Regions from separate parts of the Corynebacterium nuruki S6-4 genome, predicted to be linked through region 1. Evidence: predicted binding sites of a transcription regulator. Region 1 holds the regulator's gene; each other region holds the start of a gene.
The links. The regulator LexA, encoded in region 1, represses DNA repair genes until DNA is damaged. The targets are predictions, from matches to a motif close to CGAACANNTGTTCG.

Region 1 (7,797 bases):
TTCCGGGCGGACTCCGACTTCACCTCGCTGCTCAAACTCTGGAACTACCTCCAGGAGCAGCGTCGGGAACTGTCCGGCAACCGGTTCCGCCAGCTGTGCAAGGCCGAGTTCATCCACTACGTCCGGGTCCGGGAGTGGATCGACCTCGTCCGTCAGCTGCTCACCACCATCCAGGACCTGCACTGGAAGGTGCCGAACATCCGGCACGTCCGCAACCTCAGCTTCGTCCTCGACGCCTCTGACGCCACCGCCGCCACCGCGGCGTCCGGTCCGGTGGTCGACGAGGACGCCGTCCACAAGGCGATGCTCTCCGGACTCATCACCAACATCGGCATGCGGGAGGGCTCGAGCCGGCAGTTCACCGGACCCCGCAACACCTCGTTCATGATCCACCCGTCGTCGAACCTGGCGAAGAAGCCGCCGCAGTGGGTCATGGCCGCCGAGCTCGTCGAGACCTCCCGGGTGTACGCCCGCACCGTGGGGCCGCTCGTCCCGGAATGGCTCGAGGAGGTGGCACCGCACATGCTGAAGTCCACCTACTCCGAGCCGCACTGGTCCTCGAAGCGGGGCGCGGCGATGGTGCACCAGAAGGTCCTCATGCTCGGACTGCCGGTTATCCCCGACCGGACGGTCCCGCTGGCCCGGGTCCAGCCCGCCGAAGCCAGGGAGATGTTCATCCGCAGTGCCCTCGTCGAAGGCGACTGGCGGACCAACCACGCGTTCTTCCGGCACAACCGCGAGATGCTCGAGGAGACCACCCTGCTGGAGGAGAAGGCCCGCCGGCGCGACATCGTCGTCGACGACGACATCCTCTACGAGTTCTACGACCGACGGATCCCCGACTCGGTCGTCTCCGCCCGGCACTTCGATTCGTGGTGGAAGAAGGCCCGCCGCAGTGATCCGACGCTCCTGGATTTCACCGAGGACGCCCTCATCAGTTCCGACGACCAGGCCGCGCAGGCCCGGGAGTTCCCGGACACCTGGCGGCAGGGCTCGATGGAGTTCGACCTGACATACGTCTTCCGGCCCGGGGACCCCGATGACGGCATCACGATGCGCATCCCCCTGCCGCTGCTGGCCAGTGTCGATGACACCGACACCCGCTGGCTCGTCGCGGGCATGCGTGAGGAGCTCTGCGTCGCGCTGATCCGCACGCTGCCCAAACCGCTGCGCACCACCGTCGTCCCGGCCGGTGAGTTCGCCCGTGCGGCACTGCAGCGCATGACCCCCTTCGACGGGGCCGTCGACGAGGCGCTCGCCGATGCACTCCGGTCACTCGGCGGCTCCGGGATCAGCGCCTCCGACTTCGACTGGTCCCGGGTCCCCGACCACCTGCGGATGATCTTCGCCGCGGTGGACCGGCGCGGCAACACCGTCGCGCGCAGCCGTGATCTCGCCGACCTGCAGCGGGAGCTCGCCGGGGAGATCACCCAGTCCATCGCCGCCGCCGCGGCCCGGGGAAATGCGCCCGCACCCACCGATGCCGCGGTCCACACCCCGGGCCGGAAACGGAAGCGCCGGGGTTCCGGGGACCGGGCCGGCCGGGACAGTTCAGGCGGCTCCGGCGGCGCGGGGAGCGCCGGCAGTGCCGCCGGTATCCTCGCCCGTGAGGACAGCTGGACCGCTGACGGCATCGGTACGATCCCCGAGTCGGTCCAGACCTTCGTCGACGGCCAGCCGGTCGACACGTATCCCGCTCTCGTCGTGGAGAAGGGGTCGGTCGTCCTGCGTGCGTACCCGACCGAACGCGCGGCAGCCGGACAGCAGTTCACCGCCGTCCTCGATCTCATGCTCGCGGACTGCACCGTGTCGACGAAACAGATGGTGAAGGGACTGCCGCTGCGCCAGCGGGTGGCCCTGGACAACTACCCGTCCGGTGGTCCTGAGGCGGTCGTCGACGACTGCCGGGTCCTCGCCTGCCGGCAGCTGCTGCAGGAGTACGGACCGGTCGTGCGGGACCCGGAACGGTGCGCCGACGCGGTCGCCGCCGCCCGCGACCGTGGCCCCGGTCTCGTCCGTCAGACGGTGGTGGCGGTCGCCCCGGCCGTCCTCGCCGTCGCGGACATGCGCGAAGAGCTGAAGGGGTGGTCCGGCGAGTCCATCGACGACATGTCCCGGCAGCTCGACTTCTTCCTCGGCCCGCACCGCATCGCCCGCAACGGTGTGGCGCATCTGCGCCATGTGCCCCGCTATGTCGCGGCGATGCAGGAACGGCTGACCCTGCTGGAGCAGGACCCCGACAAGGAGGCCGAGCTCGCCGACCAGGTCAACGGCTGCATCGAGGCCGTCAAGGCGACCCGCGACCGCCTGCCGTCGGCGCGGGCGGCCTCACCGCAGCTCAAGGATGTCGAGTGGCTGGTGGAGGAACTGCGCGTCTCGCTGTTCGCCCAGCACCTCGGTACCGCCCGCACGGCGAGCGTGCAGCGGGTGCACAAGGCACTGGCGAAGATCCACTGACGCGGGGCGGCGGGTGCGTCGACTCCCCGGTCTCAGCTGACGGGCCGGTCGCCCGCCGTCCCGCCCGCCGCGGCGGTCCCGTCCCCCGGCTGTCCGGGCCCACCGGTCCGGAGGGCGCGCAGTGACCGGATCTCCTCCTCGAAATCGTCGGCGGAACGGAAGGACTTGTAGACCGAGGCGAAGCGCAGATAGGCGACCTCGTTGAGCCGACGCAGCGGGTCGAGGATCGCGAGCCCGATCTCGTTGGCGGCGACCTGCGAGCCGTGGGTCGCGCGGACCGACTGCTCCACCTCATGGGCGAGCACCTTCAGCTCGTCCCCGGAGACCCCGAGCCCCTGACATGCCCGGCCGACACCCCGGATGAGCTTGTCCCGGTTGAACTCCTCGGTGACCCCGTTGCGCTTGGTCACCAGCAGCACCGACCGCTCCATGGTCGTGAACCGGGTGCCGCACCGGGTGCACTCACGCCGGCGGCGGATCGCCGACCCTGAGTCCACGGTGCGGGAATCGACCACCCGCGACTGCTCGGAACGGCAGGAGGGGCACAGCATGGGCGACGTCCTTGAAAATCGGGTGGCGGTCAGAAACGCCACCATCCTAGCCGTCCGTGCCCGCAGGGCCGCACTTCCGTGCCGGTCACCACTGCGGGACGGACAGTAACGTGCCCGGACGCGGGTCCCGGTCCCCCAGATCATTGAGGTCGGAGAGAGCGGCCATCGCCTCCCCGACCGCGATGTCCGGCGCCTGTGAGCGGGCGATGTCGTAGAGGCTCTGCCCCTCCGCGACCCGGACATAGTGCGGTGTGCCGGGCCCGCCGGGGGCTGTCCCGTCGTCCACCGTCGCCGCGGCGACCGCCGGTTCCGGCCCCTGTCCGGCATCCCCGTCCAGGGACCCGGTGAGGACCGGCACCCCGCACGCGAGCAGGAGCGCGGTGGCGAAGGACAGCAGCACGCCGCCGGGCGACTGTGCGACGGACCAGATCCGCCGGCGCAGTGCGACGGCCCGTCCCCCGACGTCGAACGGGCGTTCCTGCCGGGTGGTCCGCATCCGGAGCCGGGCCCGCGCCGCGGGGGTCGGACGGACCGCCTCACCGCATCCCGCGGTGTTCGAACTCCCCGTACCGGTGTCCGCATCCCGGTACCGCCGCACCCGGCCGGTGCCGTGGATCCGGGCCGACGGGGTCACGGGGCGGTCACGGTAGTCGGTCAACCGGACCGGATAGACAACTGGTGCAGCCATGGTGGCAATCTCCTTCTGCTCGGTGCGTCCGCACTGACGGTGCAGCGCCGATGCCGGTCATCAGACCACCGGCACCGGACACCGGACCGTCAGCGGCCATCGAACATGGAACCTCTGTTCGAAATGACGCCGTCGAACGCGAAGGTAGCACACCCGTTCGAGACTGTCCACAGCCCGCGGGAATATTTCGAACATCTTGGTGGGAAAACCGCTCGCCGTCCTGTAGGGTCAGAGGGGACTACCCGGCGCCGGCGGCGACGGGCCACAGATTGACCCAGTCCAGGAGTGAGGGATCATGGCAGACACACAGCAGCCGACGGGGACACCCACGGGCGGACGCAAGCGGGGCAGGCCGAAGGGGTCACTGTCCGCCAAGGGGACCCACGACGATCCGCAGGGGCGGGAGAAGCTCTCCGACCGGCAGCGACGGATCCTCGAGGTCATCAAGGACGCGATCCGGTTCAGCGGCTACCCGCCCAGCATCCGCGAGATCTGCGACGCGGTCGGCCTGAACTCGACCTCCTCGGTCTCCTACCACCTCAAGGAACTTGAGCGGAAGGGCTACCTCCGTCGTGAGGACAACAAGCCCCGTGCCGTGGACATCCGGTCCTTCGACGGCAGTCCGGAGGACATCTCGTCCGCTCCCCGACCGGGCCGTAAACCGATGTCCGCCGCGGCCGTCGACGACTCAATGCCGACCCCGGCCTACGTCCCCGTCGTCGGCCAGATCGCCGCCGGCGCCCCGATCCTCGCCGAGGAGCATGTCGAGGCCCACTTCCCCCTGCCGCAGGAGCTCGTCGGCGGTGGCGAGCTCTTCCTCCTCCAGGTCGTCGGCAACTCCATGCAGGATGCCGGCATCTACAACGGTGACTGGGTGGTGGTCCGGTCCCAGAACACCGCCGAGCTCGGCGAGTTCGTGGCCGCCATGATCGACGGCGAAGCCACGGTCAAGGAGTTCCAGCGGGACGCCGGCCACGCCTGGCTCATCCCCCACAATGCACTGTACGAGCCGATCCGCGGCGACGACGCCGAGATCCTCGGCCGGGTCGTCGCCGTGCTCCGCAAGATCTAGGTGGCCGTCCCGGGGATGTCGTGGCACCCGGTCGCGACCACCGGGATGACGCGGGAAAGGACCCCCGGGCCCGACCCTGAGCCCGACCCTGATCCCGGCTTCGAACCCGATGTCCGCGGAACGAACCGACAGGTTCATGTCCGCGGAACGAACCGACGGGTCGAGTTTCCTGCCCCAGGACAGCACCTGGGCTCGCGAACCCGACCGGGCCAGGATGCGACCGACCCCTGGGTTCTCAAAACCGACACCGGCGACGTCCGCAACCGCCCCTGGACGTGCGGGTCGAGCGCAGGAGCGCAGGGTCGCAGGATCACAAGGCCACGGAAGTACCGGGCCCAGCAGTACCGGGGGCCACAGGGACCCAGCGGGCGGAAGCTAGAGACCGATGACCGCGGCGGCCGCGATCCGGGCCTCCTCCGCGCCGTCGGCGTCGAGTGCGGCGGCGGCCATGTCGCGGCATGTGACGAAATCGACCTCACCGAGCTGGGTACCGACCGCTGCGAGTGCGGGCGTCGCCGCCGACAGGGACGTCACCCCGAGACCGGTGAGTACACAGGCCAGCAGCGGGTCCGCGGCAGCCTCGCCGCACACGCCCACCGCGGTCTTCGCCGCGGAACCCGCCCGGCAGGTGGTGTGCACCAGCCGCAGCACAGCCGGCTGCCACGGATCCGTGAGATAGGCCAGCGACGCCGACAGCCGGTCCGCCGCCATCGTGTACTGGGTCAGGTCATTGGTCCCGATCGAGACGAAATCCAGGTGGCGCATCATCTTCTCCGCCAGCAGCGCCGCCGCCGGCACCTCGATCATCGCGCCGGCGGTGAGCCCCCGGGCATGGCACAGCTCGGCGAACCACGCCGCCTCATGCACCGTCGCCACCATCGGTGCCATCACCCACGCCTGCGCGTCCGGGCCACGGCGCTCCGTCTGCGACAGGGCCAGAGCGATACCGTCCAACTGACGTTCCAGCAGCTCCTGATTCCCCCGGGCGATCCGCAGTCCACGGACACCGAGGGCCGGGTTCTCCTCGTCCTCGGCGTTGACGAACGGCACCGGCTTGTCCGACCCGGCGTCGAGGGTGCGGACCACCACCTTCCCCTCCGGGAACGCGGCGAACACCTCCGCATACCGCGCCGCCTGGTCCTCCACCGAGGGTTCACTCGTCTCACTGAGGAAGCACAGCTCGGTGCGGAACAGGCCGACCCCCTCCGCCACGGAGGCGGCGGCCTGCCGTGCCGTCGCGCCGTCCTGCACATTCGCCAGCAACTGAACCCGGTGACCGTCAGCGGTCGCACAGGGACCGGTCCAGCTGCTGATCCGCGCCGCCCGGTCCGCCGCCTCGGCGACCCGGCGCTGTGCCTCATCCGCCGGCACACCGGTCTCCACCGTGCCGGCCGACGCGTCGACGAGTACGGGGGTGTCCGCCGGGATGGCCCGCAGATCCGCGCCGACCGCGACCACGCACGGGATGTTGAGCTGTCGGGCGATGATGGCGGTGTGGCTCGTCGCCCCGCCCTTCTCGGTGACGACCGCCACGATCAGGGACGGGTCGAGGGTGGCGGTGTCCGCCGGTGCGAGATCGTCGGCGAACAGCACATGCGGGGCGTCGACCACCGGGACGCCCGGCTCCGGCTCACCGTGCAGTTCGGCGATCACCCGGTCCCGCACGTCCCGCAGGTCGGTCACCCGGTCCGCCATCACCCCGCCCGCCTTGACGAACATGGCGACGAAGTCGTCGGTGGCCTGCCGGACCGCATAGTCGGCGGCCTGTCCCCCGGCGACCGACTTCTTCACCTTCTTCGCCCAGGCACGGTCGCGGGCGATGGCCACCGTCGCCTCGAGGACCTGCCGGGCGTGCCCGTCCACGGTCTCCGCGCGCCCGGACAGCCGGTCCGCGACGGCGTCCACGGCGGCGGTGAAGGCGGCGAATTCGGCGTCCCGCCGGTCCTCGGGCACCGTCGCGTCCGGTCCGGGCAGCGCCGGCCGGGCGGTCACCCAGGTCACCGGGGCAGTGACCGCCCCCGGGACCACCGGCTTGCCCCTCAGCAGCGCCGGCACACCGACCTCTTCAGTGGCGGAATCAGCATCGTGGACGGGATCTGACGTGGTCACAGTGGCCTCCAGAAATCTGCGCCGCTGCCCCGGGGTGGGGCGTCCCACCCCTGGTGACAGGGACGACAGAGTGTCGCGCGGTTCGTTATCGCGCCCCACACTACCCCCACCCGGCGGGTGCCCTCACCCCCTCATCCCCCACCCTTGACCACCCCCACCCCATAGGATGAGGGGTGTGAATTCTGAAGAACGTCGCCGGCAGATCGCCTCACTCACCGCCGTGAACGGCCGGGTCACCGTCGTCGAACTCGCGGAGCGTTTCAACGTCACCCCGGAGACCATCCGCCGGGACCTCACCGTCCTCGACGACGACGGTGCCCTGCACCGGGTCCACGGCGGGGCCGTCCCCAGCAACGACTACCAGACGCGCCAGACCCCCCTCGACGTCCGGAGTTCGACGTCCACGGCGGCGAAGATCAGCATCGGCCGCGCCGCCGTCGGACTGCTGCCGGACGCCGGCCTCGTCTTCCTCGACGCCGGCTCGACGACCGCCATGCTCGCCGACGCCATCGCCGAGGATCCCTCGCGGGTCAGCCCGGAGGTCTCGTTCCTCACCAACTGCCTCCCGATCGCCGTCCGGCTCGGCGCCGCCGGCATCGAGAAGGTCGAGCTGCTCGGCGGCAGGATCCGCCCCAACACCCAGGCGGTCATCGGTGACACGACGTTGCGCGCCCTCGCCGTGCAGCATGCCGAGGTCGCCTTCATCGGCACCAACGCCCTGTCACTGGAACACGGCCTGTCCACGACGGACGCCCAGGAGGCCGCGGTGAAGCGGGCCATGATCGCCAATGCGGCGATGGTCGTGGCGATGTGCGACTCGACGAAATTCGGGCGGGACTACCTGGTGAGCTTCGCCACCGTCGACGAGGTCGACGTCATCGTCACCGACGACGGTGCCCCCGACCGCTACCTGGATTCGT
Region 2 (7,797 bases), 120 kb from region 1:
CACCCAGCCGGACGCGAAGCGGGGCCGGGGCCGGACCCTGCACCCCTCCGCCGTCGCCGAGGTCGCCGAGGCGGCCGGGGTGCCGGTCCACAAGTGGCCGTCGTTGAAGGCGTCCGCCGAGGACGCCGAGGAGGTCCGCGCCGCACTGCGCGCCTATGCGGCGGACGGCGTGACGGCGGTGGCGGTCGTCGCCTACGGCCAGATCCTCCCGGCCGACGTGCTCGACGTGTTCGACGAGGGGTGGGTCAACCTGCACTTCTCGCTGCTGCCGCGGTGGCGCGGGGCGGCCCCGGTGCAGGCCGCGATCGCCGCGGGCGACGAGGTCACCGGGGCCACGACCTTCCGCATCGTCCCGGAGCTGGACGCCGGCCCGGTACTCGGTGAGGTCGAGGAGGCGATCGGCCAGGAGGACACCGCCGACGACCTGCTGACCCGGCTGACCTACGCCGGTCGGGAACTGCTCGCGGACACGCTCACCGGACTGGAGACCGGCCGGGTCACCGGGACCGAACAGCCGGCGGAGGGGATGACGTACGCGGCGAAGATCACGCCGGCGGACGCCCGGGTCGACTGGGCCCGTCCCGCCGCCGAGATCCAGCGGGTCACGCGCGCCCACACCCCGGCGCCGGGGGCGTGGACCACGCTGGCCGGGGACCGGTACAAGCTCGGTCTGCTCCTGCCGGTCGACGACTATGACGGGCTGGCCGTCGGTGAGGTCGTCGCCGGGAAGTCCCGGGTCCTCGTCGGGACCGGCGACGGCGTCCTGCAGATCACCCGGATCCAGCCGCCGGGGAAGAAGATGATGGCCGCGGCCGACTGGGCGCGCGGCCAGGGCGACCTGTTCGCCGGCGAGGTCCGTTTCGACACGGCTGGCACGACCGGCAGGACTGACACAGAGGGAGAGAACTGATGGGTGGCTTCCGGGCACGGTCGGAGTCCGCACGCGAGACGGGGCAGGCACGCAGCACCCCGCGCGGCGGGAAAAAGAACGGCGGGCAGAACGGCGGCGACGGCGGTTACCGGCGGCGCAGTGAGTCGCACCGCCGCGAACATGCGCAGGCCACCCGCCGGACCGGGTCGGGTGACCGGGTCCGCGACATCGTGTTCGGCGTCCTGCGGCAGGTCAGTGAGAAGGGGGCGTTCGCCAACATCGCCCTGCCTGCCGCGCTGCGCGAGCAGAAGGTCCACGGGCGGGACGCCGCCTTCGCCACCGAACTCACCTACGGCACGCTGCGTGCCCGCGGGCTGCTTGACGCGGTCATCGCGTCCGCCGCGGGGCGTCCGGTGAACAAGATCGACGCGGTGGTCCTCGACGCGCTGCGGCTGGGCACCTACGAGATCCTGCGCACCCGGGTGGAGGACCACGCCGCGGTGAACACCACCGTCGAACTGGTCAAGGCCAACGGGGAGGGGAAGGCCGCCGGTTTCGCCAACGGTGTGCTGCGTACCGTCACCCGCACCCCCGCCGCGACCTGGGTCGACCGGGTCACCGCGGGGATCAGCGATCCGGTGGCGCAGCTGGCCCTGCGGACCGCGCACCCGGCCTGGATCGCCGAGGCCTTCAACGAGGCGCTGGGCGGTACCCCGGAGCAGCCGGCCGCGGAACTCGCCGCGGCGTTGGCCGCCGATGACGCCCGCCCGCTGGTGCACCTCGCCGCCCGGCCCGGCCAGATCACCGCCGAGGAGCTCGCCCTGGTCACCGGTGGGGAGGAGGGCCGCTGGTCCCCGTACGCCGTGTACCTGCCCGAGGGCGACCCCGGGCAGCTGGAGCCGGTGAAGGAGCAGCTCGCCGGCGTGCAGGACGAGGGGTCCCAGCTCATCGCCCTGGCGCTGCTGCGGGCCCGGGTCGACGACGACCACGGCCGCTGGCTGGACCTGTGTTCGGGCCCGGGCGGCAAGACCGCCTTCATCGCCTCCTGGGCGATGGGGACCGCGGTCACCGGCGGTGCCGCAACGGTGGACGCGGTGGAGCCGGCGGAGCACCGGGCGACGCTGGTGCGCAATGCCACACACGGGCTGCCGGTCCGCGTGCATGTCGGTGACGGTCGCAAGCCCGCCGGCATCGACGGGCTGGACATCCCGGCCGCCGGCTTCGACCGGGTGCTCGTCGATGCGCCGTGCACCGGTCTGGGTGCCCTGCGGCGGCGTCCGGAGGCGCGCTGGCGCAAGTCGCCGGAGGATGTCACCGAGCTCGTCAGCCTGCAGCGTGATCTGCTGCGCTCGGCGGTCGGGGTCACCCGCCCCGGCGGGATCGTCGTCTACTCGACCTGTTCGCCGCACCCGGCGGAGACCAGCGGGGTGGTCCGCTCCATCGCGGCGGAGACCGGTGCGGTGATCGAGGACGCCACGGCACTGTTCCCGGAGTTCGACGGGGCCGCACCGGAGGAGTCGCTGGATTCGGCGCCGTTCGTGCAGCTGTGGCCGCACCGGCACGGGACCGACGCGATGTTCTTCGCGGTGCTGCGGGTCCCGGCGTAGCGTCCGGCCGCCGGACATGGTTCACTGGTCAGACATGGACACTCCCACGACCGGTCCCGCCCAGCGTGCCGTCGTCGACGCGTTCCTCGACGTCGCCGCCGAGATCCTCGACGGGTACGGCGCGGCCCTGGCGACCTTCGACGATGACACGGTCAACGCCACCCCGGTGCCGGGGACCGTCAACAGTGCCTTCGCCCTCGTCGCCCATGTCCACGGTATGGCGGTGTTCTGGGGCGGGTCGTTCATCGCCGGCGAGGACCGGGAGCGGGACCGTGCCGCGGAGTTCCGCGCGACCGGCACGGTGCAGGAGGCCGGTGCCCTGGTCGCCGAGATCCGGGACCGGCTGCCGGAGTGGGCGGCGGTGGCGATGACCGAGGGCGTCCGGAACCGGTCGGCGAAGGGCACGTCCCGGCCGGACGCCGCGTTCGTCACCCCGGAGTGGGTGCTCAACCACATGCTCCGGGAGATGGCGCAGCATCTCGGCCACCTGGAGGTGTGCCGGGACGTCGTCCTGGCCGAACGCGCTGACCGGGCTGACCGGGCCCGCTGACCGCCGCGTTACGATGGTCCCCATGAGCCGACAGCCCCTGATCGCCCCGTCCATCCTTTCCGCGGACTTCGCCCACCTCGCCGACGAGATCGCCCGGGTCCCGCGCGCCGACTGGCTGCACATCGACGTCATGGACGCCCACTTCGTGCCGAACCTCAGCTTCGGTCTGCCGGTCGCCGAAGCGGTCCGGTCGGTGACGGACACCTTCCTCGACGTCCACCTCATGATCGAGGATCCGGCCCGCTGGGCCCCGGACTACGCCGCGTTCGGCAACGTGACTTTCCACCTCGAGGCGGTCGCCGACGTCGATGCCGCGGTGGCGCTGGCCGCCACGCTGCGTGCCGCGGGGACCCGGGCGGGGGTGTCGGTGAAGCCGGGGACGCCGGTGGAGCCGCTGCTCGACGAACTCGCCGCCTTCGACACGGTCCTCGTCATGAGCGTGGAGCCGGGCTTCGGCGGGCAGTCGTTCATGCCGGAGGTCCTCGACAAGGTCCGTGCCCTGCGTGCCCGGATCGACGAGGAGGGGCTGACCACGGTCGTGGAGATCGACGGCGGCATCACCCCGGAGACCGCCGCACCCGCCGCGGCGGCCGGGGTGGATGTCTTCGTCGCCGGGTCCGCGGTCTTCGGTAAGGAGGATCCGGCCGGGCGTATCGAGGAGATCCGTACGGCTGCCGCCGCGGCCGGGGACTACCGGTAGCTGTGGCGGAACCAGCAGGGGTCTCGGCACTGACTGCAGCACTGCCCGCTGTGCTGCGTGAGGCTGTCGCCCGGGCGGACGCCGCCGGCCAGGCGGTCCGCGGCACCACCAGTCCCAACCCGCCGGTCGGTGCCGTGATTCTCGATGCCGCCGGGGAGACCGTCGGTGTCGGGGCGACCAGTCCGGTCGGTGGCCCGCATGCCGAGGTCAATGCCCTGGCCGCGGCGGGGGAGCGGGCGCGGGGTGGCACGGCGGTGGTCACCCTGGAGCCCTGCAACCACACCGGACGCACCGGGCCGTGCAGTGAGGCGTTGCTCGCCGCCGGGATCGCCGAGGTCGTCTATGTCTTCGCCGACCCGGGTGCCGCCGCCGGCGGTGGCGGGGACCGGCTGCGCCGGGCCGGGGTGGCGGTGACGGGTCCGCTGGTGACGGCGTCCACCGCTCTGGCCGGGGTTCCGCAGTTCAGTGTCGAACCGTGGTTGGCGGCCCAGCGGCTCGGTCGGCCGCACGTCACGCTGAAGTACGCGGGCACCCTCGACGGCTTCGCCGCGGCGACCGACGGGACGTCGCAGTGGATCACCGGGGAGGCCGCCCGGGCGCGTGTCCATCTCGACCGGTCGCGGCGGGACGCCATCCTCGTGGGCGCCGGGACGGTGCGGGCCGATGATCCGCGGCTGACGGCACGGCGTCCCGACGGCGGGCTCTACGACCATCAGCCGGTGCGGGTCGTCGTCGGCCGGACCGATGTGCCGGCCGGTGCCGCGGTGCTCCCCGCGCTGCGGTACCGGGATGAGGGGCTGCCGGAGGTGCTGGCGGACCTGTGGGGCAGGGGAGTGGTGGATCTGCTCGTCGAAGGGGGACCGCATGTCGCCGCCTCCTTCATCGCGGCCGATCTGGTGGACGCGGTGGACGCCTACACCGCCCCGGCACTGCTCGGTGCCGGTATCCCCGTGGTGGCGCCCGGGCCGCACGCGTCGACGACGATGGCGGGGATCCGGCGGTTCACGTTGCGTTCGGTGGCGGCGCTGGGCGGGGATGTGGTCAGTGTGGCGGTGCGCGGTCGGTCCTGAGGTCGGCGCTGTGGTCGGTGCTGTGGCCTGTTTGTGACCGGTTCCGGCCTGTCAGTTTCTCAGCTGTCCGGGTGCGGTGCCGGTGCCGTCAGATTCGTGGTCCGCGACACGCCGGGAACGTGGCGGGACAGGACGCTTTTCCGTCGCCTCCACGGGCAGTTTCCCACGGGACGTGAGAACCTCCGGTGAACTCCACCAGAATCGAACATATGTATTGTTTCCTGTTCGAATCCGGGTATCCTCGAGGACAGTGCACCACACCGGGGAACAACCGGGAACAACCGGTGTCACAGACAGGAGGGGACCATGACCACCACACCGCCCACCGGGCCCGACGACGGCGGAATATCCTACAACGCGCTGTCGGCGGAACTCGCCGGGCCGGTCAACCGTGCCGAACTGCACCTCGTCAGTTTCCTCACGACCGTCCCGTCTGATGCACAGCTCTCCGTGGCGCAGGCGGTCCGCCGTCGCGGCCCCCGCGAGTGCCGGATGTACGCCCATGCCGCGGACCTCGCGGTGCGGATGCCGGCACTGTTCGACACTATGGTCGCCGATACGCGCTATTCCGTGGAACACCTCGAGGCGATCTGGAACAGGATCAACCGGCATGCCCGTGCTCTCGCCCGGGCGGGCCGGGAGATGCCTGCCGAAGTCGACACGCAGGTCGCCGAGGCGGTCCTCGACTGGGTCGCGGACCCGGGCCACAGTGTCGGGATCCCGGCGGTCTCCGACGTCACCGATGCGACGCTCGTCCACGTGGCCGAGATCCCCGTCGCCGAGACCGAGGCCACCGAGGCCAGGTCCGTGGAGCTGAGGAAGAAGGACACCCGACTGATCCTGGAGTGCGGGGACCCGATGGTGGCCGCCGGCCTGTGGGAGACCGTCAGCGATGCGGCGCTGGCCGTCCGCAAGGAACTGATCGCCGAACAGGAGGCACGGCGGGACGACCTGACCGGGCAGGACGCCACCGGGGAAGACCGGGAGGAGGACTCTCCCGAGATGGCGGCGGCCCGGCAGACCGTCACCGAGGTCCTCGCCCGGCGTGCCGGCAGTGACGGCGATGCCGCCGATGCCGCCGATGCCGACGGTGACGATGCCAGCGTTGCCGATGAGGAGTCGATGCCGACCAGGGCCGAGCCGCTGCCCCCTCCGGGGATGGCCCGGTGCCGGGGTGAGGCCGTGCTCGGTATCCTCGGTGGCCGTCGGAGCCAGCTGAAGGTCACCGTCAACGTCTACACCCCGGCAGGCGGTCCCGAGCCCCGGCCGGACAACGGCGGCCCCGGGCCCGGCCCCGAGCCTGATCATGAGCCCACCGGCAACGACCCGGCAGGCCCCACGGCCACCACGGCACCCACGGCACCCACCGGCCCCACCGGCCGTGCCGGGTACATCATCGGCACCGGCTGGGTCTCCCCGGCGACCACGGCCGCACTGGCCGAGACAGCCGACCTGGTCCGGAAGCTTCCCGCCCTCGACGAGATCAGGGACACCTCCTGCTACCGGTTCACCACCCGGCAACGGGCGGCGGTCATCGGCCGGGATGTCCGGTGCCGGTTCCCCGGCTGTCAGGTCCCGGCCGACCGGTGCGAACTCGACCACATCGTCAACTCGCCGTTCACCGACCCGACCAGTCACGGACCGACGGACATCTCCAACTGCGCCTGCCTGTGCCGGACCCACCATGCGTTGAAGACGAAGAAGGTCTGGCAGGTCTGCACCCCGGACAACGGCGTCACCCTCGCATGGAAGGGACCGGCGGAAGTGGCGGTGACGACCGTGGCGTCCGGACCGGTGTCCCCGTCGCAGGCGGCCTGACCGGCTGTGACCTACCCCCCGGCAGAACCACCGGCCGCTGTGCCGGCGATCAGCCGTGCCCTGCCTCCAGCGCCCGGGCCCTGCGCACCTCCAGCGCGGACTCCGCCTTCGTCCGCGGCGGGATCACCCCGCGTTCGGTGAGCCGGTGCAGCAGTGTCGAGGCCTGCGACAGGTAGGAGGCCTCCTCGGCCTCCGTGGCGGCGCCGTCGGCATGGCTGAGCAGTTTGAGGGCACGGTCGGCGTCCTTCGCCAGCGGGGCGCTGAGCCTGTCGTGGCCGGTGCGGCGCGCGTTCTGCTCCGCGACGCGCCAGGCCGCCAGCAGGCGCCTGGTCGCCGCGTCATAGTCCTCGACGGCCCCGGGATGCGGGTTCTTCGGCCCACCCGGGATATCGCCGGTGCGCAACCGGCTGCAGCGCTCCATCGCGGTGAAGAACTCCTGCGTCTCCGGCAGCGCGTAGTTCCACAGTGCCGGATACGACAGCAGCATCCGGGGGTCCAGTTCCCATTCGCTGTACTCGGTGAGAACCCGGTCATGGCGGTCGGTGGCGTCGGCCCACAACGCCCTCGCCCGCTCGGCCGGTGTTTCCGCGGCCTGTGCGCCGGTCGCCGCAGGATGCATCCGGTGCGGGGCCGGCGCGGATTCGGGCTTCCCGATCTCCCGCGCCGCAGTCCACGCGACCAGCGCGGCGACCAGCACCCCGCCGAGTATCCCGGTGACGGCCCACGGCACCGTCTCACCGACGGACAGGGCGGCCATGACAGCGACGACCGCGACCACCGCCACGCTGGTGACGGCGGCGGGGACGGGGCTGCGGCGGGTGACCCGCTGGTCGGTCATGAGGGTAAGAGTACCGTGACCGGCGCCACGGCTGTGACGTGGCATACACTGACGGGGTGCACAGCAGCTCACGAGGAGTTCCCCCGGCCCTGCCCGCCTTTTTCACGGTCACCGCGGTCATCCTCGCCATGCTCGCGCCCGCGGCCCCCGCCGGGTCGTGGCAGGTCATCGGCTTCACCCTCGCCGCCGTCGAACTCGCCGCACTGCCGTGGCTGCTGCACGCCGCCGGGCAGCATCCCGGTGCCGGATCCACCCGCTCCGGCGTCATCACCGCGGCCGTGGTGGGCGTCGTCGTCGGCGGCATCCTGCTGTCCTTCGTCCCGATGTTCCGCACCCTGACCGA
Region 3 (7,797 bases), 500 kb from region 1:
GCCTGAGCGCTCAGAACTCCCTGATCCGTAACGCCTGGTTTATCGTCGGGATCATCCCCTTCGTCGGAGGAATCCTGAGTTTCGTCGCAGCCATCGCCCTCGGGGTCACCATCTCCAGTAACCCGCAGAAGCAGTCCTTCACCGACAAGTGGGCCAAGTCCTACGTGGTCCGTTCCCGCTAGTCCCCCCAGCGCCGCGCCGCGACGGCGCAGCGACGGCGCAGCGACCGCACCGCCGGTGACCCGCCCCGACCACGGGGCAGGTCACCGGCGGTGCTGTAATGGGGGTCATGCTCGATGTACTCAGCGGATTCCTGATCGTGGTCATCATCATCGCGCTGGGTTACCTCGTCGGCCGGAAGAAGCTGCTCGGGCCGAGCGCGGTGTACACGCTCAACATGTTCGTCTTCTACCTGGCGACCCCGGCCCTGCTCATCAACTTCCTCTCCTCCGCCGACCTCGGCGACGTCTTCGGCGAGAACCTCGCCGTCGTCATCCTCAGCTCATTCCTCGCCGGTGCCGTGGGATACCTCGGCTACCGGCACCTCGCACGGCGTCCGGTCCCCGACAGCCTGGTCACCCTGCTGGCGTGTTCCTACTGCAACGGGTCGAATCTCGGCATCCCGATCGCCACCCACGTCCTCGACGACCCCACCGCCTCGCTGCCGGTCATCATCTTCCAGACCGCGTTCTACGGGCCCGCCGTCGTCCTGCTGCTCGACGTCACCACCCGACGGCGGGACGCCGGGACACACGCCGCGCCCTCTCTCGGCCCGTTGCTCCGGGAGCTGGTCCTGGGCGTGGTCCGTAACCCGCTGATCATCGCCGCGGTGTGCGGCATCATCCTCGCCCTGGTCCACCACGCCAACGGCTTCACCCTGCCCTCGCTCATCGGCGAACCGGTGGCGATGCTCTCCGGAGCCGCCGTCCCCGCCGCCCTCGTCGCGTTCGGCATGTCGATGGCGGAGGTGACGGTCCTCGACCGGGACACGAGTCCCCGCCGCAGCGTCTGGGCGGCCTCCCTGGTCAAGACGGTCGTCCATCCGCTGATCGCCTATGCGCTCGCCCGGCTGCTCTTCGACGCCCACGGCGCCGCTCTGCTCGCCTTCGTCGTCGTCGCCGCACTGCCGACCGCGCAGAACGTGTTCACCTACGCCTCCCGCTTCGGGGTCAACACCGTCCTGGCCCGGGACTCGGGCGTCGTCAGCACCCTGCTGTCGATCCCCTCGATCGCCGTCATCTCCCTGCTGCTGGGCTGACCAGCCGACTGTCCGTGGCCACCCCCGTTCGAGCCGGGCACGGCACCGGGGGTCCCGGGCGCCGCTACGGTCGATGGTGGACTCACCACCCACCACGTCAAGGAGTACCTGCCATGTCCACCACATCACAGGGAACTGTCGACCAGCTCGGACTGTCCGACATCCTCACCGCCGGCGCGGACGCCGGACCCAAGGTCTCGGTCTACGTTCCCACCGATCCCACCGGTGCCGACGGCGACATCGCCCGGCGCACCCTCGACGCCAAACTGAAGGACGCGGAGAAGCAGCTCCTCGCCACCGACGTCACCCCGGCCGACGTCGATGCACTGCTCTCACCGCTCCGGGAATCCGTCGCCGACCCGCTGTTCTGGCGTGAGCAGAGCCGCGGCCTGGCCCTGTTCGCCGGCGGCGGCCTGCACCGGGTCGTCCGGGTACCGGTCGAGGTCGCCGGGTCGGTGACCGTCGGGCCGGTGTTCCACCTGCTGCCGCTCGCCGCCGACATCGAGGGTTTCGGACGCTGCTACATCCTCGCCCTCGCCGACAACGGGGTCCGGCTGTACGAATCGGCACGCAACAGCATCCGGGAACTGCCCCTGGGCAGCATCCCGGCCCGGCTCGACGATGTCGTCGAGGCTCCCGACCATGAGTTGCAGGGCCGCAGTACCGGGCAGGACACGGTCGCCTTCCACGGCCACGGCGGCCCCGGCGATGACGCCGACGTGCTCACCGAAGAGTTTCTGCGCAAGGTCGCGGACGGTGTGGAGCAGGAACTCGGTACTGCGCGCTCCATGCCGCTGGTCCTGGCCTGCGTCGCCGAGCACCTGCCGGTGTTCCGGCGGGTCTGCAGTTACCCGGCACTGGTCGACGAGGCGATCCCCGGCAACCCCGAGCACACCGACCCCGGCGAGCTGCGCTCCGCCGCCTGGGCGATCATCACACGGCAGCGCGACGCCCGCGACGCCGGAGCGCGTGAGAATGCGCTGACCGAGGTACATCAGGGCCGCGGCACGACCGATCCCGCCGAGGCCGCCGTGGTCGCCGGCGAGGGCCGGGTCGACACGCTCCTCGTGCCGCGCGATGCGGTGTCCGACGACGAGGTGGTCACCACCGCGCTCGACCGGGCACTGGCCGACACCCTCCGGCACGGCGGCCGGCTGCGGACACTGGCAGGTACCGGTGAGGACGTCATCGCGACCTTCCGCGGCTGACAATCAACAAAGAATACTTCGAAAAGTAACCTGATGGTGCGCTATACTTCGACGGTTCCCATCCGTCAGTAACAGCCGCAGCACCCGCAGCCGCAGTTCGGCCGGCCCCAGCAGCCGCAGTTCGGTCAGCAGCCCTTCCCCCAGAACGGGCCGCAGTTCAACCAGGTCGCGAACTACCAGCCCGGCTATGCACCGGTCGGGTACGCCCCGAAGTCGAAGATCGCCGCCGCCCTGCTGGCGTTCTTCCTCGGCGCCTTCGGCGCCCACAACTTCTACCTGGGCTACAAGTCCAGGGCCTTCTGGCAGCTCGGACTGACGATCGCCGGCATCATCACCTCGGTGGTCCTCATCGGCGTCTTCATCATCCTGGCCGTCGAACTCTGGGCGTTCATCGAGTTCATCATGATCCTCGCGGGTTCCGAAGGCTTCAAGCGGGACGCCAACGGCGTCCCGCTCTCCAGCTAGCTGCCCGGGGTAACAGCGCGGTCAGCGCCAGAGCAGCAGAGCGTCACCCTGCCCGCCACCGCCGCACAGCGAGACCGCGGCGCGGCCGCTCCCCCGCCGGTCCAGCTCGTAGGCGGCCGCGACCACCAGCCGGGCACCCGAGGCACCGATGGGGTGCCCCAGCGAAATACCGCCACCGTGGATGTTGGTCTGCTCCAGCGGGTAGTCCAGGTCCTTCAGCGACTGCACCACCACGGCGGCGAAGGCCTCGTTGATCTCCAGGAAGTCCAGGTCCGCGGCCTCCCAGCCGGCCTTCGTCAGCGCGGCGGTGACCGCCTGCGCCGGCTGCGAGTGCAGCAGCGTGTCCGGGCCCGCCGTCTCACCGGCGGCACCGACCGCCGCGAGGACCGTCAGACCATTGTCCTCCGCGTACTTCCGCGTGGTCAGCACCACCGCCGCGGCACCGTCGGAGATCTGGGAGGCCGAGGCCGCCGTGATCGTCCCGTCGGTGGCGAAGGCCGGGCGCAGGCCCGCCAGCGAATCCTCGGTCGTCCCGGCACGCACGCCCTCGTCAGTGTCGACGGTGACCGTCCCCTTCCGGGTCTTCACCTCCACCGGCACGATCTCAGCGGCGAAGGTGCCGTCGGCGATCGCCGCCTCGGCGCGCTGGTGGGACAGTGCGGCGACCCGGTCCTGCTGTTCACGGGTGATGCCCCGGTCGGTGTTTCCGCCCTCGGTCTCCACGCCCATCGCCGTCCCGTGCACCGGATCGGTCAGTCCGTCGCGCTCCAGGGAATCCTGCAGCGCCAGCGACCCGAACTTCGCCCCGGCCCGCACGCCGGCGGCCAGGTGCGGTGCATTCGTCATGGACTCCTGCCCACCGGCGACGACAACGTCGGCGTCCCCGGAGCGCAGCATGCGGGAGGCGTTGATCACCGCGTCGAGCCCGGACAGGCAGACCTTGTTGACGGTGGATGCCGGGGTGGACACCGGCAGTCCGGCCGCGACCGCGGACTGCTTGGCGGGGTTCTGGCCGGCACCAGCCTGCACGACCTGGCCCATGTACACGTAGTCCACGGCGCTGGCATCGACCCCGGCCCGCTCGAGCGCGCCGGCGATGACTGTCCCGCCGAGGTCGACGGCGGACTTCGCGGCGAGGGCGCCGAGCATCCTGCCCTGGGCGGTGCGGGCCGCACCGACGATGACGATGTCGTCCGGCGAGGGGGTGGGGTTCTGACTGGTCATAGCGGTTCGTCGTACCTTTCGTCGGGGACCGGACGAGCGCACGGTCCCGGTCCACTCTGCAAAACTCTTCTATTATGAGACATATTCGAGCGAAGGGTGGCCGATTCGGGCCGGTCGCCTCACATTAACCGGACAATCATTTTTCTGTGATCACCGCCACCCCCGTCGCCGCCCGGACCTCCTCGACGCTCACCCCCGGTGCAAGTTCGACGAGGGCGAACCCCTGCGGCGTCCGGTCGAGGACACACAGATCGGTGATGATCCGGTCGACGACCCCGGCGCCGGTGAGCGGCAGGGCGATCTCCGGGACGATCTTCGGACGCCCGTCCTTCGTGCAGTGCTCCATGAGCACCACCACGCGACGCGCGCCGACGACGAGGTCCATCGCCCCGCCCATGCCCTTGACCATCTTGCCGGGCACGATCCAGTTGGCGAGGTCACCCTGCTCGTTGACCTCCATGCCGCCGAGGATGGCCAGGTCGATCTTGCCGCCCCGGATCATCCCGAAGCTGAGCGCCGAATCGAAGTAGGAGGTCCCCGGCATCGCGGTGACCGTCTCCTTGCCCGCGTTGATCAGGTCCGGGTCCGCGTGGCCAGCCTCGGGGTAGGGACCGATGCCGAGCATCCCGTTCTCCGACTGGAGGGTGACGTCCACCCCGTCAGGGACGTAGTTGGGCACCAGGGTCGGCAGTCCGATCCCCAGGTTGACGTACTGGCCGTCGCGCAGTTCCTGTGCCGCACGCGCCGCCATCTCCTGTCGGTTCCAGCTCATCGGGTGGTCTCCTTCTCGATCGTCTTGTCCGCCGCCTGCTCCGCCGTCAGTTCCACGATCCGGTGGACGTAGATCCCCGGCAGATGGATGTCATCGGGGGCGAGGTCGCCGACCGGCACCACCTTCTCCGCCTCGACAATGCAGATCCGGCCGGACATCGCGGCCAGCGGGTTGAAGTTGCGGGCGGTCTCATGGAACCGGAGGTTGCCGGCGGTGTCCGCCACCTCGGCACGGACCAGGGCGATGTCCGCGGTGATGGCGTACTCGAGAACCTGCGTGCGGCCCGCGATGTCGCGGGTCTCCTTGGCCGGTGAGAGCACCGCGCCGTCGGCGGGATCCTCGGACCCGTCGGCGCCGTACTTCCACACCATGCCGCCGTCGGCGACCGGGGTCCCGACGCCGGCGGCGGTGTAGAACGCACCGATCCCGGACCCGCCGGCCCGCAGCCGCTCGGCCAGGGTGCCCTGCGGGGTGAGTTCCACCTCGAGTTCACCCTCGAGGTACTGCCGGGCGAACTCCTTGTTCTCGCCGACATAGCTGGCGACGATACGGCGCAGCTGCCGGGTGGCCAGCAGCAGGCCGAGACCGCGGCCGTCGAGGCCGGCGTTGTTCGAGACGGCCTCGAAGTTCCCGCTGTCGCGGCGCGACAGTTCCGAGAGCAGGACCTGCGGGATACCGCACACCCCGAATCCGCCGACGGCGAGCGTCGCGCCGTCGGGGATGTCGGCCACGGCCTCCGCGGCAGCCGTGAGTTTCCGGGTGTTCGCCATGATTCCACCACTTTTCCGGGTCGGGGACAGTTGTTCGTTCCGGTCCGTGCACCGCGTGGGCAGCATGTACCGGAGCCGTTGACACCGATTATCCGCCCCGGATGTGGCGCACACCACGTTGTGCGCGACAACAGGTTCCGGCCGATATTGTGTTCCCGCACAAATCCGGTCAGTCCGGCCGACCGGCCCCCGTCGCCGCCATCACCCAGGCCACCTCGACCAGGGTGTCCACCTCCCCCAGGTCGCAGTCGGTGAGTTCCTCGAACCGGTGGAGCCGGTAGCGCAACGTGTTGACGTGCACCGGGATGCACGCGGCCGCCGCCCGGACGTTCAGCCGGTTGTCGAGGTATGCCCGCACCGAGTCCACCAGCTCGTCACCGAAGGCGCGGGCCTCACGCAGCGGGTCCAGGTAGCGGCGCACCAGCAGGTCGGTGGTCTCCGGGCTCGCGGTGACGGCCATCCGCCAGGACAGTGTCTCCTCGTCGACGACCCCCGACAGCCCCAGCTCCACCGCGGCGCGCAGGACCCGGTCCACCGCGACGAACGTCCGGTGCAGGTCGGTGAGCACCGCAGGCCGGCCCAGTGCCACCGTCATGTCCGACGGCAGGGACGCGGCGTCCACGTCCCCGACGAGGATCCCGGTGACCGTCCGCGCCTGCACCGTGGTCAGCAGCCGGGCGCCCGCCGCCCCGGCCCAGCGGTGCAGGGTGGTGTCCGCCCCGGGGCCGGCGTCCGGTGCTGACGGAGCCACCAGCAGACGCACCGGCGTGCCGGTGGGGATCCGGTAGAGCGCGGCCCCCCGCAGGATCTCCGCCTCCGTGAGGTCACCGGTGACCAGCCGGCTGACCCACTCCGCCCGGCGCGTCGAATCCGCCACGGTCCGCGCGATCTCGTGGTCACGGTAGACCGCGGTCACGCAGGTGGAGAACACGTCACCGAGTGTCCACAGCAGCGTCGACCAGTCCAGCAGCCGGTCGGCGGGGATCCCGTACTCCGGGGCGAGGGTGAGCAGGCGGCGTTGGATCCGGCGCATACTCAGCCGGAAACCGCTCAGCAGACTGCCGAGCGGCACCCCCTCCCCGATACGTTCCAGCGCGGTCTGTCCGGCATGGCGGACATCCTCGGCGGTGGGTTCGCTGCCGCGGGCGATGACCCGGGTGCTCATGGACAGGTTCTGGTGGGCGGTGCTGACGATGTTCTCCCGTGCGGCGCCGTCGTAGCCGGGGATGGCCGCCAGGATCTCGTCGGCGGTCTCGAGGGACATGTCCCCGACCTCGTCCTCCAGCCGGGCGAACAGTTCCCGCCACCTGCCCTCGTCCACCGTCGCGTCCACCGCGCCTTCCTGGTCCCTGTAGTCAGCGGTCCATCGGGTACATCCCGAGGATCCCGATGGCCTTCTCCCGCATCTCGACCTTACGGACCTTACCGGAGATGGTCATCGGGAAACTGTCGGTGACATGCACGTACTTCGGGACCTTGAAGCGGGCGAGTTTCCCGTCGCAGAACCCGCGGACGTCCCCGGCGGTGAGGGTGCGGCCGGCCTCCCGTGCCTCGTCGGACAGGATGATCCAGGCCATGAGCTCCTCCCCGTACTTCTCGTCGGGCACCCCGATCACCTGCACATCGGCGACGTCCGGATGCTCGTAGAGGAACTCCTCGACCTCGCGGGGGTAGATGTTCTCGCCGCCGCGGATGACCATGTCCTTGATCCGGCCGGTGATCTGCACGTAGCCGTCGTCGTCCATCTGGCCGAGGTCGCCGGTGTGCATCCACCCGTCGGCGTCCACCGCCTCGGCGGTCTTCTCCGGCATGTCCCAGTAGCCCTGCATCACCGAGTAGCCGCGGACCAGCAGCTCACCCTGGACGCCGCGGGCGACCGCGTCGCCGTCGCGGTCGACGATCTTCACCTCGATGTGCGGCCCGACCCGGCCGACGGTCTCCACCCGCTTGGTCACCGGGTCATCCGGCATGGTCTGGTGGTTGACCGGGGAGGTCTCGGTCATGCCGTAGCAGATGCCGATCTCGGAGATGCCGAGGATGTCGATGATCTCCCGCATGGTCTTCGTCGGGCACGAGGTCCCGGCCATCACCCCGGTGCGC
Region 4 (7,797 bases), 240 kb from region 1:
GGCACCGTGGCCCTCCTCGGCGCGGCCGACGGTGATCTCGAACTCGTCGCCGTGCTCCTCGAGCCCCTTGACCACCGCATTGTGGATGGCGTTCTCCGCGTAGGCGCGGCGGATCGCCGCCGGGTCGGTGGCGAGGTCCCGGAGGAAGGCGACCACCAGGCCGATGAGCACCACGGAGAACGGGATCGCGATGAGGATGGTGAGGTTCTGGAGCCCGGACAGGGCGTCCTCGCCGCCGGCCAGCAGCATGACCACGGCGATCCCCATCATGCACAGACCCCAGAAGACGACGATGATTTTCCGCGGGGCGGGGTCGCCCTTCGACGACAGGGTGCCCATCACCACGGAGGCGGAGTCCGCCGAGGTGATGAAGAACACCGCCAGCACGAAGATCACGATGAACGGGATGACGCCACTGAGCGGCAGGTGGTCGAACATGCTGAACAGGGTCTGTTCGGAGGTGCCGGACCCGTCGAAGCCGGCCTTGCCGTCACGGTGGAAGGCGATCGCGGTGCCGCCGAAGACGGTGAAGGCGAGGATGAGGATGAACGTCGGCACCAGGGTGGTGACGACCGCGAACTCGCGGAGGGTGCGGCCGCGGGAGATCCGGGCGATGAACATGCCGACGAAGGGCGTCCAGGCGATCCACCATGCCCAGTAGAAGGCGGTCCACTGCGCCTGGAAATCGAGTGTGTCCTGGCCCCACGACAGCGACCGGCCCATCATGTCGATGAGGTTGTCGGCGTAGGAGGCGATGCCGGAGGGGATGAGGTTGAGCAGGAACAGTGTCGGCCCGGTGATGAAGACGAAGAGGACGAGACCGAGGGTGAGGGTGATGTTGAGGTTCGACAGGTAACGGATGCCCCGGGAGACCCCGGAGACCGCGCTGATGATGAAGCAGACCGTCAGGACCGCCATGATGAGGATGAGGACGGTGTTGGTGACGTCGGAGGCGCCCGAGACGATCTTCACGCCTTCGCCGATCTGGATGGCGGAGAGGCCGAGGGTCGCGGCGGTGCCGAAGAGGGTGGCGATGATGGCCATCATGTCGACGAGGCGTCCGGCGACCCCGTCGGTGTGCCGGTCGCCGAACAGGCTGCGGAAGACCGAGCTCATCAGGGAGACGCGGCCGCGCCGGTAGATGCTGTAGGCGAGGGCGCCGCCGACCAGGGCGTAGAGGGCCCAGGCGGCCAGGCCCCAGTGGAAGTGGGACTGGGCGAGGGCCTGGTGGAGTGATTCGGGGGTCTCGGGGTCCACGGTGTGCGGGGGCGGGGAGAGGTAGTGCCAGAGGGGTTCGGAGGGGCCGAAGAAGAAGATGCCGACGCCGATGCCGGCACCGAACATCATGGCGATCCACGAGAACCGGGAGAATTCGGGACTCTCGCCGTCCTTGCCGAGATTGATGTTCCCGAAGCGGGAGAAGGCCAGGTAGATCATGATCACGAGACCGAGGATCATGACGATGTTGAGGAGCCAGCCGGTGTTCTCCATCGCCCAGGAGAACATGGTGGAGGAGGTGTCCCCGACGGAGTCCGGGGCGATGACGCCCCAGAGAATGAAGGCCACGATGAGCGCGGCGGTGATGCCGAAGACGACCTTGTCGAGGCCGAATCTGGTGCGTAGTTCGTCGACGCTGATGCCGGGCACGAGGCCGGGGTGCATGTCGTCGGGGTAGATACCGACGGTGGTGGACCGGGTCTGGTCCAGGAAGCCCTGTCGCTGGGTGGCGCCGGGACTGGGAGGGTTGTCGTCGTCAGGATTGCCGGGATGACCGGGATTGTCGCTGGTGTCCGTGCTGTCACTGGAAGCAGGCATGGCGGTCATTATGGTGGGGTGCGGGGGTGAACACAATTTCCCCTTGCCCGATGTCGCGCCGGGTGGCGCATGGGACAGCGCTGCCCGTGGGCCTGCCTGTGCGGCATTCCGGGTGTTCGGGCGGGGGAGTAGCGCGGTCGGACGCCGGGATGCAGTCCGACGAACAGGCGTTCCACATTATTTCGAACAGGTGGTTGACTCTGTCCGGTGGGTGGGGTACTGTGTGACGTAGAGCACATCAGGAGAGGTCAGGCGGGGACCACCGGGAGGGGACCATGACCACCACACCACCCACCGACGACAACCACGGCAACCACGGCAACAGCAGCGACAAGCGCGGCGGCGAGAGCGGCAGGACCAGCCGGCTCGACGGCGGGGACCATCCCCGCGGTGGTCGGCATATCCCGCACGGTACTGAACCGACCAGCGGAGAGACCTACAACAGTCTGTCGCAGAAGTTGGCCGGGCCGGTGAACACCGCCGAACTCACCCTCGTCGCCTTCCTCACCACCGTTGGCGCCGACGCCCGCCTGTCGGCCGCCCAGGCCGTCCGCCGCCGCGGCCACCGCGAAGCCGTCTGCTACGCCCACGCCGCGGATCTGGCGGTGCGGATGCCGGCCCTGTTCGACCGTATGCGCACCGACTCCCGCTACAGTGTCGAACACCTCGAGATCATCTGGACCCGCATCAACCGGCACGCCCGCGCCCTCGCCGCCGCCGGGCAGCAGCTGCCCGCCACCGTCGACGAGGCGGTCGCCTCGAGGATCGGTATGCAGATCACCCCGGACGGGACGGTGTGGTCGGTGCCGGCTCTCGGCGACGCCACCGACGGGATCCTCACCGACGTCGCACCGGTGCCGGTCGCCGACACCGAGGAGACTGAGCGAAAGACGGTGGGGCTGACGCGGCGGGGTACCCGGTTCACTCTGGAGTGCGGGGACCGGTCGGTCGCCGACGGACTGTGGGAACCGTTGTCCGCTGCGGCGCTGGAGGTGCGTAAGGAGCTCCTGGTTGAGCAGGAGACCCTCCGGGCGCAGCAGGCGCGTGCGGCCGGAGAAACTGGGCCGGAGTCGGCTGAGTCGGAGGAGTCGGCGGAGTTGGTGGCGGCCCGTCGGATCGTCGACGGCATCATCAACCCGGCCGGCAACCCGGCCGGCGACCCCGCCGACAACCCTGCCGACACCGGTGTGCCGGAGGAGGAGCCGGTGGCGACGTTGGCGGATCCGTTGCCGGCGCCGGGGATGATCCGGTGCCGGGGTGAGGCGATGCTGAAGATTCTGGGTGGTCACCGTGACCAGTTGAAGGTCGTCGTCAACGTGTACACGCCGAAAACCGACGGACCCGACGGTTCCACCGGTGGCCCCGACGGACCCACTGGCCCGGACAACGGCGACGGTGGCGACAACGGCAGTCCTGCCGCCGGCCCGGCTGCCCCGGGGACGGGTCCGGGTTCTCCAGGCACTGCCCCGCAGGCCGGTCCGACCGGCCCGACCGGCCCCACCGGCCCCACCGGCCCCGCCTGTGGTCCGGGGTTCGTCATCGGCACCGGCTGGGTGTCCCCGGCCACCACCGCCACCCTGATCAACACCGCCGACCTGGTCCGCGACCTGCCCGACATCGAGGATCTCACCGACACCGGCTGCTACCGGTTCACCACCCTGCACCGGGCCACCGCGGTCGGCCGGGACGCCCGCTGCCGGTTCCCCGGCTGCCGGGTGCCGGCCGACCGGTGCGAACTCGACCACATCATCAACTCACCGTTCACCGACCCGGACAGTGACGGGCCGACGAGCATCCGCAACTGCGCATGCCTGTGCCGGACCCACCACCAGTTGAAGACGAAGAAACTCTGGAAAGTACACACCCCCGACGACGGGATCACCCTGCACTGGGCCGGCCCCGCAGGGGTCACCGCCACCACCGTGGCGTCGGGCCCGTTGGTTGTCGACTGTGCCTCCGGAACCGATCCCGGCGGGCCGGCACAGGCAGCCTGAACCACGGCCGTCACTACCTGAGCGAAGCCGACCCGGCGTCCGGAAACACCACCCCGGACGACCGGGACACACCCACGCCCGAAAACCGCGGACGGGTCGCCGTACCGGAGCCGGGGCCCGCCGCCCGTCCACTTCGCCTCCTCCAGAACCCTGGAGGCGTGATCCACGCAACCGTGGCTTAAACTGATCAGTCATGTTCACCGGAATCGTCGAGGAGACCGGGACCGTCGCCGCCGTGGAACGCACGGCCGACGCCCAACGTCTCCGCATCACCTGCCACGATGTCCTCGCCGACGTCACACACGGCGCCTCCATCGCCGTCAACGGCGTCTGTCTGACCGTCACCGAGTTCGAGAAATCCGGTGACAATCCCGGCTTCTGGGCGGACTGCATGCAGGTCACCCTCGACTACACCGCCATCGGTGATCTCACCGTCGGCGACCGGGTGAATCTCGAACGCGCCACCGCTGCCGGCGGTCGTCTCGGCGGACACATCGTCCAGGGACACGTCGACGGAACCGCGACCCTGGAGTCCCGGACCCCGGGCAGCGAGTGGGACGTGCTCCGGTTCCGGCTCGGCGATCCCGGACTCGCCCGCTACGTCGCCAAGAAGGGCAGCATCGCGGTCAACGGTACGTCCCTGACCGTCGCCGAAGTCGGCCCGGTCACCGACCCGTGGTTCGAGGTCTCCCTGATCCCCGTCACCCTCGCCGAGACCGTCCTGGGTGACCTGGCCGTCGGTGACCGCGTCAACATCGAATGTGACGTCCTCGCCAAGTACATCGAACGGCTCGCCGCCGCCGCCGACACCGACACCGCCGCAGCCCCGGAAGGAACCACCAAGTGAGCGAATCCGAACAGCGCACCAGTCTGCTCGACCCCGTCGAGGACGCGATCGCCGACATTGCCGCCGGCAAGGCCGTGGTCGTCGTCGATGACGAGGACCGGGAGAACGAGGGCGACATCATCTTCGCCGCCGAGAAGGCGACCCCGGAGCTCGTCGCCTTCACCGTGCAGCACTCCTCCGGCTACATCTGCGCCACCCTCACCGCCGAGGACGCCGACCGGCTCGGCCTGCCCCCGATGGTCGCCCGAAGTGAGGACGTCCGGGGCACCGCCTACACCGTCACCGTGGACGCCGCCGACGACATCACCACCGGCATCAGCGCCACCGACCGCGCCAACACGGTCCGCAAACTCGCCGACCCGAACTCCACCCGCGCGACCTTCCACCGGCCGGGGCACGTCGTGCCGCTGCGGGCGAAGGACGGCGGAGTGCTCGAACGCGTCGGCCACACCGAGGCGTCCGTCGACCTGGCCCGTGCCGCGGGCCTCCGGCCGGCCGGTGTGCTGTGCGAGGTCGTCTCCCACGAGGACCCGACCGGCATGGCCCGGCTGCCGGAACTGCGCCGGTTCTGCGACGAGCACGGCCTGTCGCTCATCTCCATCGAGCAGCTCGCCGAGTGGCGCCGGGTGAACACCCCGGTGGTCACCCGCACCGTCGAGTCGCGGCTGCCCACCCGCCACGGCAACTTCCGCGTCGTGGCCTACACCGGCACCGTCGACCGTGTGGAGCACCTCGCCCTGGTGGCCGGGGACCCGGCGTCCGACGGCGGTGAGGATGTGCCGGTGCGCATCCACTCCGAGTGCATCACCGGTGACATCTTCGGCTCGCTGCGCTGCGACTGCGGCGAACAGCTGGACGCCGCCCTCGACCGCATCAGTGAGGCCGGTCGCGGCGTGCTGATCTACCTGCGTGGCCAGGAGGGCCGCGGCATCGGCCTGGTGCCGAAACTGCGCGCCTACAACCTGCAGGACGAGGGGCTGGACACCGTCGACGCGAACACGGCCCAGGGGCTGCCCGCCGACGCCCGTGAGTACAGTGCCGCCGCCCAGATCCTCCGCGATCTCGGCGTGACCTCCGTCGCGCTGCTGTCCAACAACCCCGCCAAGCGGCTCGACCTGGAGCGTCACGGTATCTCCGTGGCCCGCCGGGTGCCCATCGAGCTGCCCGCCAACCCCGAGAACGAGGCCTATCTGCGCACCAAGCGTGACCGGATGGGCCACCAGCTCGATTCCCTGAGCAGTTAGGAAGCCGTCATGTCCGCTGAAGGACTCGCCCAGATCACGCTGCGCCCCGGCGCCGGGGAGGGCCTGCGCATGGCCGTCATCTCCGCAGCCTGGAACGCGGAGATCACCGACCGGTTGCACGACCACGCCGTCGCCGCCCTGCGGGAACTCGGCGTGCAGGTCGACGACTGGCGGGTAGCCGGGGCCGTCGAGCTGCCCGTCGTCGCCGCCGAGGCACTGAAGACGCGGGACGCCGTCGTCGCCAACGGTTGCGTCATCCGGGGCGACACCGCCCACTTCGACTATGTCTGCCGGTCGGTCACCGACGGTCTGACCCGGGTCGCCCTTGACGCGGGAAAGCCGGTCGGCAACGGCGTCCTGACGGTGGAGAACCACCAGCAGGCCGTCGACCGCTCCGGCGTCGACGGTGCGGTGGAGGACAAGGGGGCGGACGCCGCCCGCGCCGCCCTGCACTCCGTCCTCGTGCTGCGGGACATCGCCGCGCGGGGGTGACGGGGACCGGTCGGGCACCGGTTAGGCACGGTCGTGGCACCGGGGTAACGTGGGGTGCCGTGAGCGCGGCTGAGACAGTGAAGAACACCCAGGCGACCAGCACCACCGGCGAGGACTGGCAGCTGGTGGTCACCTCCCCCTGGATGCGGAAACTCGCGTGGATCCTCATCGCCGTCGTCATGGTCGTGCACATCTTCATGGCGGTCGTGTCCGGGGTGGGGGACACCGGCGCCACCGTCACGGGTGTGGACCAGGTCTCCTTCATCGGCCTCGGACTGCTGATCTCGGCGGCCTGCCTCCTGCTGCGCCGCCCCCGGGTCCGCGTGAACCGGCGTGGGGTGGAGGTGCGCAACATCTTCGGCGCACAGTTCTACCCGTGGGAGATGATCCACGGCCTGTCCTTCCCCCGGAACAGCCGGTCCGCCCGGCTCGAGCTGCCGGACTTCGAGTTCGTGCCGATGATGGCGATGCAGATCGGGGACAAGGCCACGATCGCCGGGACCGTCGAAGCCTTCCGTACGCTGGAAGACAAGTACATGCCCGACGAGTAGGAGGCCGCAAGCCATGGCAGACCCCGCCTCCTACCGCCCTGCCCCCGGCACGATCCCCACCGACCCGGGGGTCTACACCTTCCGGGACGCCGACGACCGCGTCCTGTACGTCGGCAAGGCCAAGAACCTGCGGAACCGGCTGTCCAACTACTTCCAGGACCCGGCACACCTCAATCCGCGGATCCGCACGATGGTGTACACGGCCGACCACGTGCAGTGGACGGTCGTCTCTAGTGAACTCGAGGCACTCAATCTCGAGTACACGTGGATCAAGAAGTTCGCCCCGCGGTTCAACGTCATGTACCGCGACGACAAGACCTACCCGATGCTCGCGGTCAGCGTGAAGGAGAAGTTCCCCCGCGCGTTCCTCTACCGCGGACCGCGGAAGAAGGGGGTCCGCTACTTCGGGCCGTACCCGAAGGCGTGGGCGATCCGGGAGACCCTGGAATCCCTGACCCGCGTCTTCCCGGTGCGGACCTGCACCGCCGGGGTCTACCGGCGCCACGAGCAGCTGGGACGCCCCTGCCTGCTCGGCTACATCGACCGGTGCTCGGCACCGTGTGTCGGCCGGATCTCGCCGTCACAGCACATGGAGCTGGTCGACGGGTTCTGTTCCTTCCTCGCCGGCGGCAACACCGACCGGGTGATGCGCGACGTCCGCCACGAGATGGAGGCGGCGGCCGGCGACCTGGACTTCGAACGGGCCGCTTCACTGCGGGACCAGCTCGGTGCGATGGAGAAGGCCATGGAGAAGCAGGCCGTGGTCTTCTCCGACCGGACCGACGCCGACCTCATCGCCGTGGTCACCGACGAGCTCGAGGCCGCGGTGCAGATCTTCCACGTCCGCGGCGGAC

Region 2: the regulator LexA is predicted to act here: its motif matches at 5,001-5,014, upstream of FSW06_RS02620 (HNH endonuclease signature motif containing protein).
Region 3: the regulator LexA is predicted to act here: its motif matches at 5,721-5,734, upstream of FSW06_RS14160 (CoA transferase subunit A).
Region 4: the regulator LexA is predicted to act here: its motif matches at 1,999-2,012, upstream of FSW06_RS14910 (HNH endonuclease signature motif containing protein).

The regions. Positions count from the first base shown of each region.
Region 1 is NZ_CP042429.1:454,472-462,268, reverse strand. It holds gene hrpA (ATP-dependent RNA helicase HrpA) at 1-2,457, shown strand, start outside; gene nrdR (transcriptional regulator NrdR) at 2,490-3,008, opposite strand; gene FSW06_RS02045 (LysM peptidoglycan-binding domain-containing protein) at 3,094-3,696, opposite strand; gene lexA (transcriptional repressor LexA) at 3,992-4,768, shown strand; gene ptsP (phosphoenolpyruvate--protein phosphotransferase) at 5,144-6,877, opposite strand; gene FSW06_RS02030 (DeoR/GlpR family DNA-binding transcription regulator) at 7,053-7,797, shown strand, end outside.
Region 2 is NZ_CP042429.1:574,004-581,800, forward strand. It holds gene fmt (methionyl-tRNA formyltransferase) at 1-910, shown strand, start outside; gene FSW06_RS02600 (RsmB/NOP family class I SAM-dependent RNA methyltransferase) at 910-2,478, shown strand; gene FSW06_RS02605 (mycothiol transferase) at 2,513-3,028, shown strand; gene rpe (ribulose-phosphate 3-epimerase) at 3,051-3,728, shown strand; gene ribD (bifunctional diaminohydroxyphosphoribosylaminopyrimidine deaminase/5-amino-6-(5-phosphoribosylamino)uracil reductase RibD) at 3,779-4,798, shown strand; gene FSW06_RS02620 (HNH endonuclease signature motif containing protein) at 5,105-6,616, shown strand; gene FSW06_RS02625 (hypothetical protein) at 6,666-7,454, opposite strand; gene FSW06_RS02630 (exosome complex component) at 7,511-7,797, shown strand, end outside.
Region 3 is NZ_CP042429.1:3,127,667-3,135,463, reverse strand. It holds gene FSW06_RS14195 (RDD family protein) at 1-182, shown strand, start outside; gene FSW06_RS14190 (AEC family transporter) at 290-1,258, shown strand; gene FSW06_RS14185 (baeRF3 domain-containing protein) at 1,372-2,466, shown strand; gene FSW06_RS14180 (hypothetical protein) at 2,470-2,733, opposite strand; gene FSW06_RS15005 (hypothetical protein) at 2,806-2,931, shown strand; gene FSW06_RS14170 (acetyl-CoA C-acetyltransferase) at 2,953-4,155, opposite strand; gene FSW06_RS14165 (CoA transferase subunit B) at 4,292-4,927, opposite strand; gene FSW06_RS14160 (CoA transferase subunit A) at 4,924-5,697, opposite strand; gene FSW06_RS14155 (PucR family transcriptional regulator) at 5,867-7,030, opposite strand; gene FSW06_RS14150 (AMP-binding protein) at 7,053-7,797, opposite strand, start outside.
Region 4 is NZ_CP042429.1:698,781-706,577, reverse strand. It holds gene FSW06_RS03200 (BCCT family transporter) at 1-1,662, opposite strand, end outside; gene FSW06_RS14910 (HNH endonuclease signature motif containing protein) at 2,091-3,809, shown strand; gene FSW06_RS03190 (riboflavin synthase) at 4,003-4,656, shown strand; gene FSW06_RS03185 (bifunctional 3,4-dihydroxy-2-butanone-4-phosphate synthase/GTP cyclohydrolase II) at 4,653-5,900, shown strand; gene ribH (6,7-dimethyl-8-ribityllumazine synthase) at 5,910-6,392, shown strand; gene FSW06_RS03175 (PH domain-containing protein) at 6,452-6,943, shown strand; gene uvrC (excinuclease ABC subunit UvrC) at 6,957-7,797, shown strand, end outside.